DNA from 3 places in the Corynebacterium sp. 2571A genome. Region 3 is predicted to be linked to each of the others. Evidence: predicted binding sites of a transcription regulator. Region 3 holds the regulator's gene; each other region holds the start of a gene.
What was found. The regulator LexA, encoded in region 3, represses DNA repair genes until DNA is damaged. The targets are predictions, from matches to a motif close to CGAACANNTGTTCG.
Positions count from the first base shown of each region.

Region 1: a site for LexA is predicted at 2,134-2,147, ahead of QQS53_RS00075 (HNH endonuclease signature motif containing protein). Genes of this name have one in related genera too.
Region 2: a site for LexA is predicted at 2,748-2,761, ahead of QQS53_RS05545 (SAV_6107 family HEPN domain-containing protein). Genes of this name have one in related genera too.

Region 1 is NZ_JASTTE010000001.1:11,010-15,619, forward strand. It holds gene QQS53_RS00070 (ROK family protein) at 1-755, opposite strand, end outside; gene QQS53_RS00075 (HNH endonuclease signature motif containing protein) at 879-2,036, opposite strand; gene QQS53_RS00080 (DUF885 domain-containing protein) at 2,317-3,978, shown strand; gene QQS53_RS00085 (AbrB family transcriptional regulator) at 3,982-4,610, opposite strand, start outside.
Region 2 is NZ_JASTTE010000002.1:452,869-457,478, reverse strand. It holds gene rsmH (16S rRNA (cytosine(1402)-N(4))-methyltransferase RsmH) at 1-480, opposite strand, end outside; gene mraZ (division/cell wall cluster transcriptional repressor MraZ) at 656-1,090, opposite strand; gene QQS53_RS05550 (DUF3040 domain-containing protein) at 1,570-1,977, opposite strand; gene QQS53_RS05545 (SAV_6107 family HEPN domain-containing protein) at 2,205-2,648, opposite strand; gene QQS53_RS05540 (GNAT family N-acetyltransferase) at 2,881-3,474, shown strand; gene QQS53_RS05535 (polyprenyl synthetase family protein) at 3,486-4,577, shown strand; gene QQS53_RS05530 (alpha-(1->6)-mannopyranosyltransferase A) at 4,587-4,610, shown strand, end outside.
Region 3 is NZ_JASTTE010000004.1:11,110-15,719, forward strand. It holds gene ptsP (phosphoenolpyruvate--protein phosphotransferase) at 1-575, shown strand, start outside; gene QQS53_RS08765 (DeoR/GlpR family DNA-binding transcription regulator) at 678-1,460, opposite strand; gene lexA (transcriptional repressor LexA) at 1,717-2,421, opposite strand; gene QQS53_RS08775 (hypothetical protein) at 2,677-3,123, shown strand; gene nrdR (transcriptional regulator NrdR) at 3,244-3,702, shown strand; gene hrpA (ATP-dependent RNA helicase HrpA) at 3,718-4,610, opposite strand, start outside.

The DNA of each region.
Region 1 (4,610 bases), on a different contig from region 3:
AGCACCGCCGCCGTCGAGAGGGAATCCTGTGCGGGGCGGCCCTGCGGATCGGTCAGCGGGGTCAACTGCTGGACCCCGTCGTCGTTGGACAGGGCCGCGCCGATGGAGTCGTCCGCGAAGAGCACCAGGACCTTGTCGTTGGAGGCGATGTCCGCGGCCTGGGTTTCCGAGCCCAGGATCGCCGGAATGGCTGCGGTGACCACGACCGGCACGCTGAACTGGAAGCGCAGGCGCTCGGCGATGTCGACGCCGTTCCACCCCAGGTTCGGAGCGTAGACCAGGCCTTCCTCGTCGACCTGGCCGGAGGTGGTCACGCCGACGGAGACCAGCGCCTGGTCCAGGCCCGCGGTCAAGCGGTTGATGCCGGCCATGATGTGCTCGATGAAATCCGCCTCGCTCAGCGATGCCACCGGGGTGGTGATGTCATCCTCCCGAATGGTGCGGCCCTTGGTGTCGTAGAGGCCGATATAGGTCGAGGAGGTGCCGATGGCGATGCCAGTCAGCAGCCAGTTGTTCTCCGCTACCTCCAGCGGCACCGTCGGGCGCCCGCGGCCCTTCGTGCGGGTCAGGTCGGTGCGCTCTTGGATGAGCCCGGCCTGGAGGAGTGCCGTGGTCGCGCGCGTGATGGTGGGCTGGGACAGGCCGGTCGCTTCCACTAGCTCGCTCCGAGTGATGATCGGATTGAGGCGCACCAGGTGGAGGCACTTGGCGGCGGGCGTGCGTGGGCGAGTGAAGGCCGGTCCTGGCTTGATCATGCAACTTAGTATAAAGAGAACAGACTGCATTGTCTAATTCTATACGTTGACCGGTGGTTGAAATTAGACTGCATGGTCTAGCAATTGCTGTGCTTTGGTGCGGAAATGTCAGATTTTTCGACATCACCCCCTCCGCCCGGCCATGACCTGCTCCACCGTCCGCAGCCAATTGCAGGAGCGCGGGGACATCGGGCCCTCTGGACTCGTGGCCTGCCAGGTGCCGTCGTTGAACAACCAGATGACGTCCGAGGTGTGCGGGTCGATGACGTAGGTCGCGCGACCGTCGGTCTTGATGTTGTGGTGGTGCTGGCACAGGTTGACGAGGTTGTACGCGGCCGTCGGGCCGCCGTCCTCGAAGTCGACGCAGTGGTCTTTCTGGCACCGTTCCGCCTTGACCGTGCAGCCGGGGTAGCGGCACGTGCCGTCGCGGCCGTTGACGAAGGCCTTGATGTCGTTCGGCGTCGCGTAGTTGCGGCTGCGCTTTTCCGCGATGTCCGACATGTGGCGGACGGTGGTCGCTGCGTCCGCCAGCTTCTGGCCGCTTTCGTGACTTATCCAGCCGAACCCGGCGACGAAGATTGGGGCGTTTGGGACGTCGCTGGCCTGGTAGAGGTTGAGGACCACCTGTGGGGAGGAGTATTCCCCGAGGATGAGGCCGGCGAGCGCGGCGGCCGGGCTGATGTCCTGTTCCTTGGCGGTGCGGGAAATGGCGTCGTCTAGTTGGGCGGTGGTTGCGGGGTCGTAGTCGGCGTAGATGCCGGCGCGGGAGCCTGACTGGGCCTCGCAGGAATAGTTGCCGCCGTCTGGGCCGGAGGTATCGGCCGATTCTTTCGGCGTATCCTCCGGCTGTTCCGTGGCAACCAGGCTGTTGAGCTTGCGGCGCAGGTTGGCATAAGAGGGCAGGCGCTGGCCTGGGCGGGTAGGGCTGAGGTATTTGTTTAATTCAGTATCTATGCGTTCTAGAACGTCCTGGGTGGGCTCGCCCAGGTTATTTAAGACCTGGTCGATCAGGATGAGGTAATTGAAACCGATGTGTTGGAGTCTTTCCACGGTTTCTTTGAGCTGGGGCAGGGTGTCGAGGCGTTCGAGGGCGAAGCAGCGGTTGAGGCAGGCGGTATAAGAAAGGCCGGTGCGGGCGGCGAGGTTGCCGACGGTGGTCTCACAATCCTCGTTAATGGGCGGGCGGAGGCGTTGCCACAGGTGGTAGTCAACGCGGCGGATCTGGGTGGCGTCGTGGGCGATTGGGCAGTTCGGTGTATTGACGGTGTAATAAGGGTCCATGACATTCTCCCCGAATGATTATGTCGTAACTATGTTCTAACCCAACCCCCATAATACCTACCCAAACCGGCACCGCAACCCCCACAGAAAACGTTTTCGAAACTATGTTGGAATTTTCGACGGGGAACGGTCCAAGAACTGATGCTTAAGTGTTATCTTCCTGCTGACGGCTGGAAAAGACCAGGTACGGGCGACTTTGGCGGGGCAGGGAGCATTCAGCGTTCTCACTGCGCCGCGCCAGGTGGCGGTGAAGTAGGGAAAGTGGCTAGACTTCCCAATCATGAGTTCCGAGCACAACGCCGAGCGCCAGCCTTCCCTTCTGGACGCTTCGTGCGATAATTTCGCAGCTGATTTGGCAGCCCTGACCCCTACCGATGCGACGGCGTGGGGCGTTGCGGGCTACGAGGGGGAGTTGCAGGACTTCTCTCCCGAATACTACGAAGCCGTGGCGGACCGTACTCGCGAGATGATTGCGGATCTCGACGCCCTGGATGACTCGACGGATGAATCGGACGACGAGGACGACTTCGACGACGTCGACTACGTGACTGCAGCCGTGCTGCGCGACCGGCTCTGCCTGGAGCTGGACATGCACCACCGCATGGAGGACCTGCGGCTACTCAACAACATCGCCTCGCCGGTCCAGACCATCCGGGACACCCTCCTGCTCATGCCGCAGGAGACCGAGGAGGACCTGGACGCCATCCGCTCCCGCCTGTCCAAGGTGGGTAGCGCGCTGGCGGGTTATCGGGACTCGCTGACGGAGGCGGCATCGCACGGCTTGGTGGCGGCCAACCGCCAGATCAATGAGGTCATCGGCCAGTGCAACGCGCTGACGGATAGCGACTCGATGCTCGACGAGCTCGGCCTGGCCGAGGACTCCGCCGAGGTGGAGCACGCCAAGCAGGCTTTCGAAGAATTCTCTGCCTGGCTGTCGACGGACCTGCAGCCGCAGGCGCCGACCTCGGACGCGTTCGGCCGCGAGCGCTACGAGCTGTTCTCCCACCTGTTCGTGGGCGACGTCGTGGACGTGGACGAGGCCTATCGCTGGGGCCTGGAGCAGCTGCACGAGATCAACGCCGAGCAGGAAAAGATCGCCCACAGCCTCTACGGCAACGAGTGCACCGTGCGCACGGCGATGCGCAAGCTCAACCAGGAAGAGCGCTACCTCCTGCGCGGCAAGGACGCGCTGGTGGAGTGGATGCAGTCCACCGCCGACCGCGCCATCGAGGAGCTGGACGGTAAATACTTCGACGTACCGGAGCAGGTGCGCGAGATCGAGTGCTGCATCGATCCGGCAGGCACCGGCGGCATCTTCTACACCCAGCCGGCGGATGACTTCTCCCGCCCGGGCCGGATGTGGTGGTCGGTGCCGGCCGGCCAGGACATTTTCCACACCTGGCAGGAACTGACCACGGTCCACCACGAGGGCGTGCCGGGCCACCACCTGCAGATCGGCCAGGCCCTGGTCGAGCCGGACCTGAACCTGTGGCGTCGCAGCGTGTGCTGGAACTCCGGCCACGGCGAGGGCTGGGCCCTCTACGCCGAGGAGCTCATGGCGGAGCTCGGATACATGGATGATCCCGGATACCGGATGGGCCTTTTGGACGCTAAGCGCCTGCGGGCCGCCCGCGTGGTCGCGGACATCGGCCTGCACCTGGGCAAGAAGATGCCGGACGGTTCCGGCGTCTGGGACAAGTCCCACGTGCACACCTTCATGCGGGAAAACACCGCGATGGATTCGGCGAACCTCTCCTTCGAGGTCAACCGCTACCTGGGCTGGGCCGGCCAGGCGCCGTCGTACGCGCTGGGTGCGCGCCTGTGGCGCCAGACCCGCGACGAGGCAGTCGCGCAGGGCATGAGCGAGCGCGAGTTCCACGCCGAGGCGCTGGCGCTGGGCTCGGTGCCGATGTCTATCCTGCGCGAGACCGTCCTCGACTAGGCGCTAGCGTTTCCTCCGCGTGAAGAGGCGGATGAGCTGGGGCAGGTAGCCGGCAATCACCAGCACGATGATGAGCCGGATGAGCTGGATGGCCACCACGGCTGGCCCGGCCCCGCCCTCGGAGGACAGCGCCAGGACGGTCTCCAGCGCGCCGGGGCTGGTTGCCAGGTAGGCCTCGAAATAGGTGATGTCTAGCGCCCAGGTCAGCGGCCAGGCGGTGGCCGCACACAGGGCGATGACCACGACGATATAGGCCACGGTGGCGGGCAGCTGCGCCGCGAACCGCTGCAGGGCGGGCCACGACAGTCCGCCGCCGCAGACCCAGCCGATGGACATGAACGCCAAGATGCGGAACGGCTCGATGGGCTGGAGGGTGAGCTCACCGGGCAGGAAAAGCGAGGCCAACACCGTCAGCAGGAGCGGGCCCATCACGCTCGGGGCGGGCAGGCGGAGGGCCTTGCCGAGGGGCTCGCCGGCGAAGGCGATGGCCAGCACGAGCAGGATCATCCACCAGTGCTGGTCCGGCTGCGGGGCGTCGACCGGATGGGAGTCGGCCGGGGTGGATAGGAAGCCGACGACGACCGGCAGGGTCATCGACACGGTCAGCAGGCGCAGGTACTGCGTCAGCGCCA
Region 2 (4,610 bases), on a different contig from region 3:
CGCGGTAATCCCCTGGCTGGGGTCCATACGCATGTCCAGCGGCGCGTCCTGGCTGTAGGCGAAGCCGCGCTCGGCCTGGTCCAGCTGCATCGACGACACCCCCAGGTCAAACAACGCGCCCGCGATGCCCCACTCCCGCGCCTTGTCCAAAACCGCGTGCGGGGTGGCCGGCCGGGCAATCTCGTCGCCCACCTCGTCGAAGCGCGCCTGCACGCCCACGAAGCGGTCCCCGAACTTCGCCAGGCGCTCGCGGGCCGCCGCCAACGATGCCCCATCGCGGTCGATGCCAATCACCGACACCTCCGGGAAGGTCTCCAGGAAGTATTCCGTGTGGCCGCCCGCGCCAAGCGTGCCATCCACTAGGACGGCGCCGCCCGGGGTCTCTGCTTCCGCCTTCGCCACGGCGGGCGCGAGCAGCTCAGCCATACGCTCACGCATCACGGGCACGTGGCCGTGGTTGTTGCGTTCAGCTGAAGCCATGGTGCCCCCTTTCCGTAAACGAAGTAGCTTGGGATTTGGCCGCGGTGGGTTGTCGGGACAAATTAAGTGCGTATAGGGCCCTGCCCGAAATGGGTTCTGATGTCGGGGAAGTACACCAGCTACTCCACTTCGGACAGAGTCCGTACACGCACTCTGTTGAGTTGTGAACTGCCTTCTACAGCAGGCCGGACAGGACGTCGTCCGCATCCGCCGCCGAGTAGGCGTCTTCAGTTTGCTCTTGGTACTCAGCCCAAGCGGCTGCGTCCCAAATCTCGAGAAAATCCACTGAACCGACAACCACGCACTCTTTGGAAAGGTTGGCGTATTCGCGGTGTCCTGCGGACAACGTGATACGGCCATGCCCATCCGGGCGTTGCTCATCGGCGCTCGCTGCCAAGTTACGAATGAACGCACGGGCGGTGGGGTTCGTCCGGGACACGGCCGCTGCTTTTCGAGCTCGTTCCGCAAACTCCTCGCGCGGGTAAACCGCTAGTGAGTGGTCCTGCCCCTTAGTCACCATCAGTCCGCCAGCTAGCTCATCTCGAAACTTAGCCGGAAGCGTTAGGCGTCCTTTGTCATCAAGCTTCGGAGTGTAGGTTCCGAGAAACATCCCGGCGTCCACCTTCCTTGGCTCGATAACTCCGACATTTCTCCACGGTCTCAAAGTTCGACTTCTCCACCGCTGCGCCCCACTTTACCCCACTTTCCCCCACTTTCAACACCCACCGCGCCCCACCCATCACCCACTCGCCACATAACCACAGGTCAGAGGTAATAAAAATAGTGGGGAGAAATCCCCAGGCGCGGCGTTTTCGAGGCCTCAGACGCCACATAGGCACCTCTTTTACCACAAGATTCTTTAGCCCCAAAGCGCACACGCCCCTACTACTGCGACTCGCGAGCTGGCCTAATGCCGCACGCGCCGCTCCTCCCGAAGGCCCGCCCCCGCGCAGCACTCCCCGTTCTAGGCCCCGCGGGGGCCAGCGTGGGGGAAAGTGGGGAATTGTGTGTAGACCACGCGGAGACACGAAAAAGGCCCCTGGGATCCCTCCCAGGGGCCTGGAAAGCTAGGCCGCTTAGCTCGATGCTCTAGTTGCCCTCGAAGCGGCGGCGGAAGTTCTCTTCCAGCTTGTTACCCATCGAGCTACCGCCGGACCGCGACGCCCCCGCGCCGCCCCGGCCGGAGCCCGATTTCCTCTTGCCCGACTTCGCACCCGTGGTACCGCCACCGCGGAGCATCCAGATGCCCGCGCCGAACATGACGAGGAAACCCAGGATCGACAGGACCACGAACCACAGGCTGTTCTGCGCCAGGGCCACGCCGCCCACCAGCATGACCAGCCCGACAACTACCAGCGCCACGCCGCGCAAGGTCACGGCCCCGCTCGGGGACCCGGCCGAGGCCTGGGCTACAGAGGCACCGAACTTGGGATCTTCAGCCAACAGCTGCTGCTCGAGCTCCCGTAGCGCGCGCTGTTCCTGCTCCGAAAGAGACACTGTACCTCCAATAAACCTTAGGGACCGCTGCCTAAAATACGGCCCTGTACGACGGCCTTTCACTGTGTTCAACGTGAGCGCCAAACATTTAGTTCCCGCCCTGCCACTTCCTCCCCCATTCTAACGTAGATACAAAGCCCAACTTAAGCCCCGGGCCAACCCCTAGGGCTAACAACTAGGGCTAACAACTAGGGCTAACAACTAGGGCCAGCACCTGGCGCTAGCACCTAGGCGGCAAAGTCGGATTCCACCGCGGCCGCATGGGTGGCGGCCATAAACCGCGCGGCCAACCCCATCAGCTCGAAGACGGTGTCTTCCTCGACCCCGTCCTCCAGCCCGAGGGAAACGCGGGAGCGCAGCTTGGAGTACTGGCCGAATTCCTGCGCCCACTCCTTATCCTCCGCGCTCACAAGCGCGAGCTGCTCCCAGGCGCTCGACGGCTTGCGCTTGCGGCGCGCCACCACGGAGACCGCGATGCGCGCCCCCGCGGTGCGCAGCCCCGCCTGGTAGGCGACCTCGAGGGCCTCCTCGAAACGTCCGTCCGCCGCATACTCCCGCGCTTGCTCAATCAGCATTCGCGCTTGACGCAGGAAATGCTGCTGCTTCCCCACGCCGCTGGTGCGCGAGGTCCGCGTGGTTGCCTGCCTAGTTGCCGAGATTACGTGTGCCATGTCCGTTCACCTTCCCTCCGAAGCTGCCGCTTGCGGGAGCGCCATTGTTTTCTTTTGCCGTTTACTCTAGGAACACCTCCGACTCACACCTCTTAATATAGCTCAGGTGTTCGAACTCCACAACCCCTCAAGCAGGATTAAAACTTTCTTTTCGAACACTCGGGAGCTAGTTCGAACACCTTTAATTAGGCTAATTGCCCCGCCGCGGGGCCAAACATGTTTCGATAGATTCGTGAACATCTCCATCCGTCGCCTCAGCCCGCAAGAGTTTTCCCTGCTCGCGCCCCAGCTCGTCGAGATCTACATCGAGGCGATGGACTACAACGACTCCATCCGCGTCAGCCGTACCCACGCCTGGCGCCGAGAGATTTCCCACCCGGGCTTTAGCGCGGTAGTCGCCACCACCGAAAGCGGCATCGTCGGCTTGGCCTACGGCTTTCTCGGCTCGCCGGATACCTGGTGGGACCGGCAGCTGCGCCGGGGCTTCTACGAAAAGGGCGGCCCCACCGAGCAGCAATGGGCGCTGCTGCGCAGCTATTTCGAGCTAGCCGAGGTGCACGTGCGCCCCGGCATGCAAAACCACGGCATCGGCCGCAAGTTGATCACGGAGCTGCTCTGGAACGTGCCCGCCGACTACGTCGCGCTGTCGACGCCGGAGGTGCCCCAGGAGGGAAATTCGGCGTTCGGCCTCTACCGCTCGCTGGGCTTTCGGGACGCACTGCGCCACCACCGCTACCCCGGCGATTCCCGCCCGTTTGCCCTCTTGTACGCCCCGCTGCCGCTGCCGGCGGTTGCGCAACACCGGAGCGCCACCCGCGACCGGTAAGATACCTAGGCGTGACCGCAGACAATATTCCCCAGCTTGAGCAAATCCCCGACGCCGCCCGCGCGACCCTCGCGGAATTCCTGGAGGAGCGACGGCCGGTCGTAGGCTCCATCGGCGCGCCGGTTACCCGCTCCATCGCCTACCTCGAGGACTTCGTTCTCGGCGGCGGCAAGCGCATCCGCCCGCTCTACGCCTGGGCGGGCTTCGTCGGCGCCGGCGGACTGGACGGCGACGAGGATCCCCAGGCCGTCCTCCGCGCCGCCTCTTCCCTGGAGTTCATCCAGGCCTGCGCGCTCATCCACGATGACATCATCGACGCCTCCAGCACCCGCCGCGGCAAGCCGACGGTGCACCGCGCGGTGGCAGGGCGGCATCGTCAAGCGCAGTGGCACGGCGACGCCGACTTCTTCGGCGAGTCCGTCGCCATCCTCGTCGGCGACATGGCCCTGGCCTGGGCCGAGGACATGCTGCAGGATTCCGGCCTCAGCGCCGCCGCCCTGGCCCGCACCCGCGAGCCGTGGCGCGCCATGCGCACCGAGGTCATCGGCGGGCAACTGCTCGACATCACCTTAGAGGCCACCGGTTCCGAGTCGGTCGAGCTCGCCGATGCCGTCAACCGCTACAAGACCGCCGCCTACACCATCGAGCGCCCCCTCCACCTAGGCGCCGCCATCGCCGGCGCCTCGCCCACGCTTATCGATGCCTTCCGCGGTTACGGCCGCGACATCGGCGTGGCTTTCCAGCTGCGCGACGATCAGCTAGGCGTTTTCGGCGATCCCTCCGTCACCGGCAAGCCGGCCGGAGACGACCTGCGCGAAGGCAAGCGCACCGTCCTGCTGGCCACGGCCCTGGAGCGCGCCGATCAAGCCGATCCCGCCGCGGCCGCCACGCTACGCCGTCTGATCGGCACCACCGACGACCCGGCCGATATCGCCACCATGTCCCAGATCATCCAGGACTCCGGCGCGGTCGAGGCCATCGAGGAACGCATCGATGCCCTGACCGAATCCGGCCTGGGGCACTTGCACGCCGCCGGCGTGGACGAGAAGGTCTCTGCTGCCCTGCGCGACCTGGCCATTCGCGCCACCTCCCGGCAGAAATAGCGCCGCGCCATGGCTACGACCCCACTGACCATC
Region 3 (4,610 bases):
CCGCCGAGCAGCGCCCGGAAGGCGCGCAGACCTGGGTCATGGCGCCGATGGTGGCTACCGCGAACGAGGCCCGTTGGTTCGCCGGCCTGTGCCGGGAGCGCAACCTGATTCCGGGCGCGATGATTGAGGTCCCCGCCGCCGCCCTGATGGCAGACACCATCATGCCGCACCTCGACTTCGTGTCCATCGGCACGAACGACCTGACCCAGTACACCATGGCCGCGGACCGCCTGTCGCCGCAGCTGGCGTACCTGACCGACCCGTGGCAGCCGGCCGTGCTGCGGCTTATCCAGCACACCTGCGTGGTCGGCGGCGACAACAACGTCCCCGTCGGCGTCTGCGGCGAGGCCGCCGCGGATCCGATGCTCGCCGCGGTGCTCACCGGCCTGGGCGTTAACTCCCTGTCGGCCGCCTCGACCGCCGTTGCCGGCGTGGGCGCGCAGCTAGCCGAGCTGAGCTTTGAGGACTGCCAGAAGATCGCAGCAGCGGCCGTGTCCTGCGAAGGCCCCTCTGAGGCCCGCGAGAAGGTCCGCGAGCTCATCGAGGAATTCTCCCGCCCCGCGGCGGACAACTAAACGCCGCCGAAAAACATCACACCCGGCCCAGGCCCCGCTTTTCAAGTTGCGGGCCTGCGCCGGGTGTTTGGTATGTGGGGGAAGGGAGGGAAAGGCCCTTCTTTAAGCGTCGGCGGTGACGACCGTGATTTCGCGCTCGCGTAGCGCGTCGACGAAGCTTTGCGGTGCCGCCGAGTCCGTGATGACGACGTCGATGTCGGAGATCTTGGCAAAGCTGACCAAATAGTCGTTGCCCAGCTTGGAAGAGTCGCACAGGACAACGACCTTGCGGGCGTTGGTGACGAACGCGGCCTTGATGGCCGCCTCCTGCGCGTCCGCCGTGGACAGGCCGTGGTCCAGGGTCAGGGCGTTGGTGCCGATGAAGGCGACGTCGGCGCGCAGCAGCGCCATGGTGCGCAGGGCGGTGTCACCGACTACCGCCTGGGTAATGCCGCGTACCGTACCGCCCAGCAGCTGGACGTCCTTGATGCCGTTATTAGCCAGGGACAGGGCAATGGGCAAGCTGTTGGACACGATGGACAGCTGGTTGGCCAGCGGGCTGGCGGCGATCAGGTCGCTTAAGGCATTCGTGGTGGTGCCGGCGTCCAAGAAGATGCTGCCTGGGGTCTCGGGGAGGAACTCGAGGGCGGCCTCGGCGATCGCGGACTTTGCCCCCGTGGCCGAGCGCGAGCGCGTGTCGAGGGTGAACTCGGCGGTCTGGAAGGTCTGCGAGGCCACCGCGCCGCCGTGGACGCGGTGCACCACGCCTTCCCGGTCCAAAACGGCCAAGTCGCGGCGAATGGTTTCTGCGGTGACGTTGAATTTGTGGGAGAGTTCCGTGACATTGACGCGTCCCTCGACGGCGGTGAGGGACGCAATCTGCCGACGGCGTTCTTCTGCATACATGGGGGTAGTTCTCCTCGGTCCGTGGGTACGCACGCTGATGGGTTAGCGCACACGGTGAAATGGGTCTACTCAAATTGTCTCAGAAAAACCGCGTGGGCAAACACAAACAGAACAACCCAAGCGCCCGATTCTTGGGCTGCTTGGGTATCTCTTGAGGTAGATCGGACAAACCGGACCCGGGATCACACACACGGCGTGAGATTTTGCATGCCTGATTACCTCAGAAAGGGGGAATAACGCGGGATGTTCCGGGGAATTAAAGCTTGCGCATCACGGAGACGACCTTGCCCATGATTTCTGATTCGTCCCCGTTGATGGGGGAGTAAGCGTCATTGTGCGGCAGCAGCCAGACGCCGGTGGAGTCGCGGTGGAATTCCTTGACGGTTGCCTCCTCGCCGTCCAGTAGGGCCGCGACGAAGTCGCCTTCCTCGGCCGTGGACTGCGAGCGAACGATGACCCAATCCCCGTCGAGGATGCCGGCGTCCCGCATGGAGTCGCCTACGACCTGCAGCATGTAGAGGTCCCCGCCGCCGACGACCTCGTCCGGCATGGGGTAATAGGTGTCGATGTTTTCTTCGGCCGTGATGGGGGTCCCGGCGGCAATGCGCCCGACGACGGGGATGTAGCTGACCTGGCCCGCGTCCGGCGGGGTCTGGGGGAGCTCGGCGGACTTGCTGGCCTTCTCGGCCTTCGCGTCTTCCTTCTCAGTGTTGAGGTGGCGAACGTCGACCGCACGCGGCTTGTTGGGATCGCGCCGCAGGAAGCCCTTTTCCTCCAGCTGCTTGAGCTGATAGGCCACCGAGGAGGTGGACTGGAGGCCGGCCGCGTCACCGATCTCGCGGATGCTCGGCGGGTAGCCGCGCAGGAGCACGGCGTCGTGAATGACCTCGAGGATGCGCCGCTGGCGGGCACTCAAGGAGTCCAGGGTGGGCTTCTGTGAGGATTTGCTGGGTCGGGCCATGGTCTTTAACTCTCCAAGTTGGTTGGCAGGTCGGATAGTCGGTCACAGGCACTGCGGGCCCGCGTAAATTCCTACCTTCATTTCTAGCACGAAAAGTACAAATGTTCGAGATCTTCGACCGCGCGCTAGACAAACTCTGGGAAGCCTGCTATAAATCGAACACAGAACCTAATTCGAACATTCGAACGAAGAAAAGCCGGCGCCATGTCGGGGTCCAGATTTAGACTCGGTGGCACCAAGAAAGGAAAGATTACTATGACTCTCGCATTTGATGACCGCCGTATTGCTAACACCGAACATGCAGCTTACCGCTCCGGCGCCCTCGCGCCTTCCGTGGTCCCCGCGGCCGCGGTGTGGGAGCCTTCCGCCCCCTTTTCCGGAAACCGCAACCCCAACGCCGGCTGGCCGGGAGGCGGGCCGGCCGGCACGAGTGAGCGTTATTCTCGAACCCTCACGCTAGATAATCGAACAGACCGTCGTTCGCAGCCCGCGTTGAGTGCCGAGGATTTCGCAGGGCAGCCGCGCGGCGCCGTTACTGAGCAGGCGCGCCAGAAGGGCAACTACGCGCTCGGTGCTGTGTTCGGATTCGCCGTCTTCCTGGGCACGTTGGCGGCGGGCATGGGCCTGGTCGACGGCACGGATGCGGCCGGTTCCCTGGGCACGACGGACAGCGCCGTGACCCAGCAGGCGACCCTGAACTAGTAGGCGGGCTCGCCCGGCCGGTTGAGGCGCGCTCCGGCGCAGTAGACTGGTAGCGCATCCGCTTTATCTGCGGTGGCGGATTGAGCCGGAAAGCTAGAAAGATACGGGGAGCGAGCCACATTGTATTGCCCATTTTGTCACCACGAGCAGTCACGCGTTATTGATTCCCGCGTCGTTGACGCGGGTGCGTCCATCCGCCGCCGGCGCGAGTGTTCTTCGTGCCGGGGCCGTTTCACCACGGTCGAAAAGGCGGTGCTGTCCGTGGTTAAGCGCAACGGGCTGTCCGAGCCCTTCAGCCGCGACAAGCTGATCCGCGGCGTGCGCCGCGCCTGCCAGGGCCGCGACGTCTCAGACGACGCGCTCAAGCGCCTAGCCCAGGAGGTGGAGGAGACCGTGCGCAGCCACGGCAGCTCCCAGATCAACGCCAACGATATTGGCCTTGCCATCCTCGACCCGCTGCGCGACCTCGATGAGGTGGCGTACCTGCGCTTTGCCTCCGTGTATAAGTCCTTCGACAGCGCGGACGATTTCGAGTCGGAGATCCGCCTGATGAAGCGCCGCGACCGCAGCAGTTTTTAGGCTCCCGCTGCCGCGCTAGGCTAGCTTATCGACCGCCTTTTGGATGCGCCGCAGGGACACCGCGTGCGCGGTGCCGAGGCGCTGGGCGAACAGGGAGACCCGGAGTTCCTCGATCATCCAGTAGATCTCGCGCACCGCCTTGGTCTTGGAGCGGCCGGCCGGCAGGGAACGCAGGCGATTGTTGAGGTAGGCCTTGGCCTCTTCGACCTCGGCCTGGCGGTCCGCGTCCTTGTCCGGATCCAGGTTCATCTCCTCCAAGCGGATGCGCACGGCCTGCAGGTAGCGCGGCAGGTGCCGCAGGTGCTCGATGCCGTTTTTCGTGATCGCCTGCGGGGGAAGCAGGAAATCCAGCTGGGCGCGAATGTCGTCAATGGCCGGGCCGGTCCACTTGTTGAGCTCGTGGGTGACGCGGCCGTATTCGACCAGGCCCGGGGCGATGGCGACGACCATCTGCCGCACGCGCCCGGGAACCGCCGGGGCAACCTTTTTGCGCAGCTGGTCGAATTCCTCCGGGGAGCGCACCGGGCCGCCGGCCTCCAGCATGAGATCGCGGATGGCGGCCACGCGGGCGTCGGAGACCAGGCCCTCGGCGCCGCCGTGCGGGTAGTTGTCGATGGCCACGCGTTGCTGCAAGGGCAGGCCCTTGACCATGGGGCGCGGGTTGACGGTGATCTCGCGCATGAGCAAGGTCAGCGTCGTGGTCAGCATGGCGGCATCGGCCGCGGCCTTGGTGGGGTGGACCTTGACCTCGACTCCGTCCTTCGTGGCGACCAGCGCCGGGTAGGCGGTGACCTCGTGGCCGTCCACCGTGGTGCGGATCTCGTCGTCGATGTCGCCCAGGTTATCGGCGCGCCATTCCTTTACCGCGGGTGAGGAGGAGGTGCGGCTGGCCTTGGCCACGGAGGAGC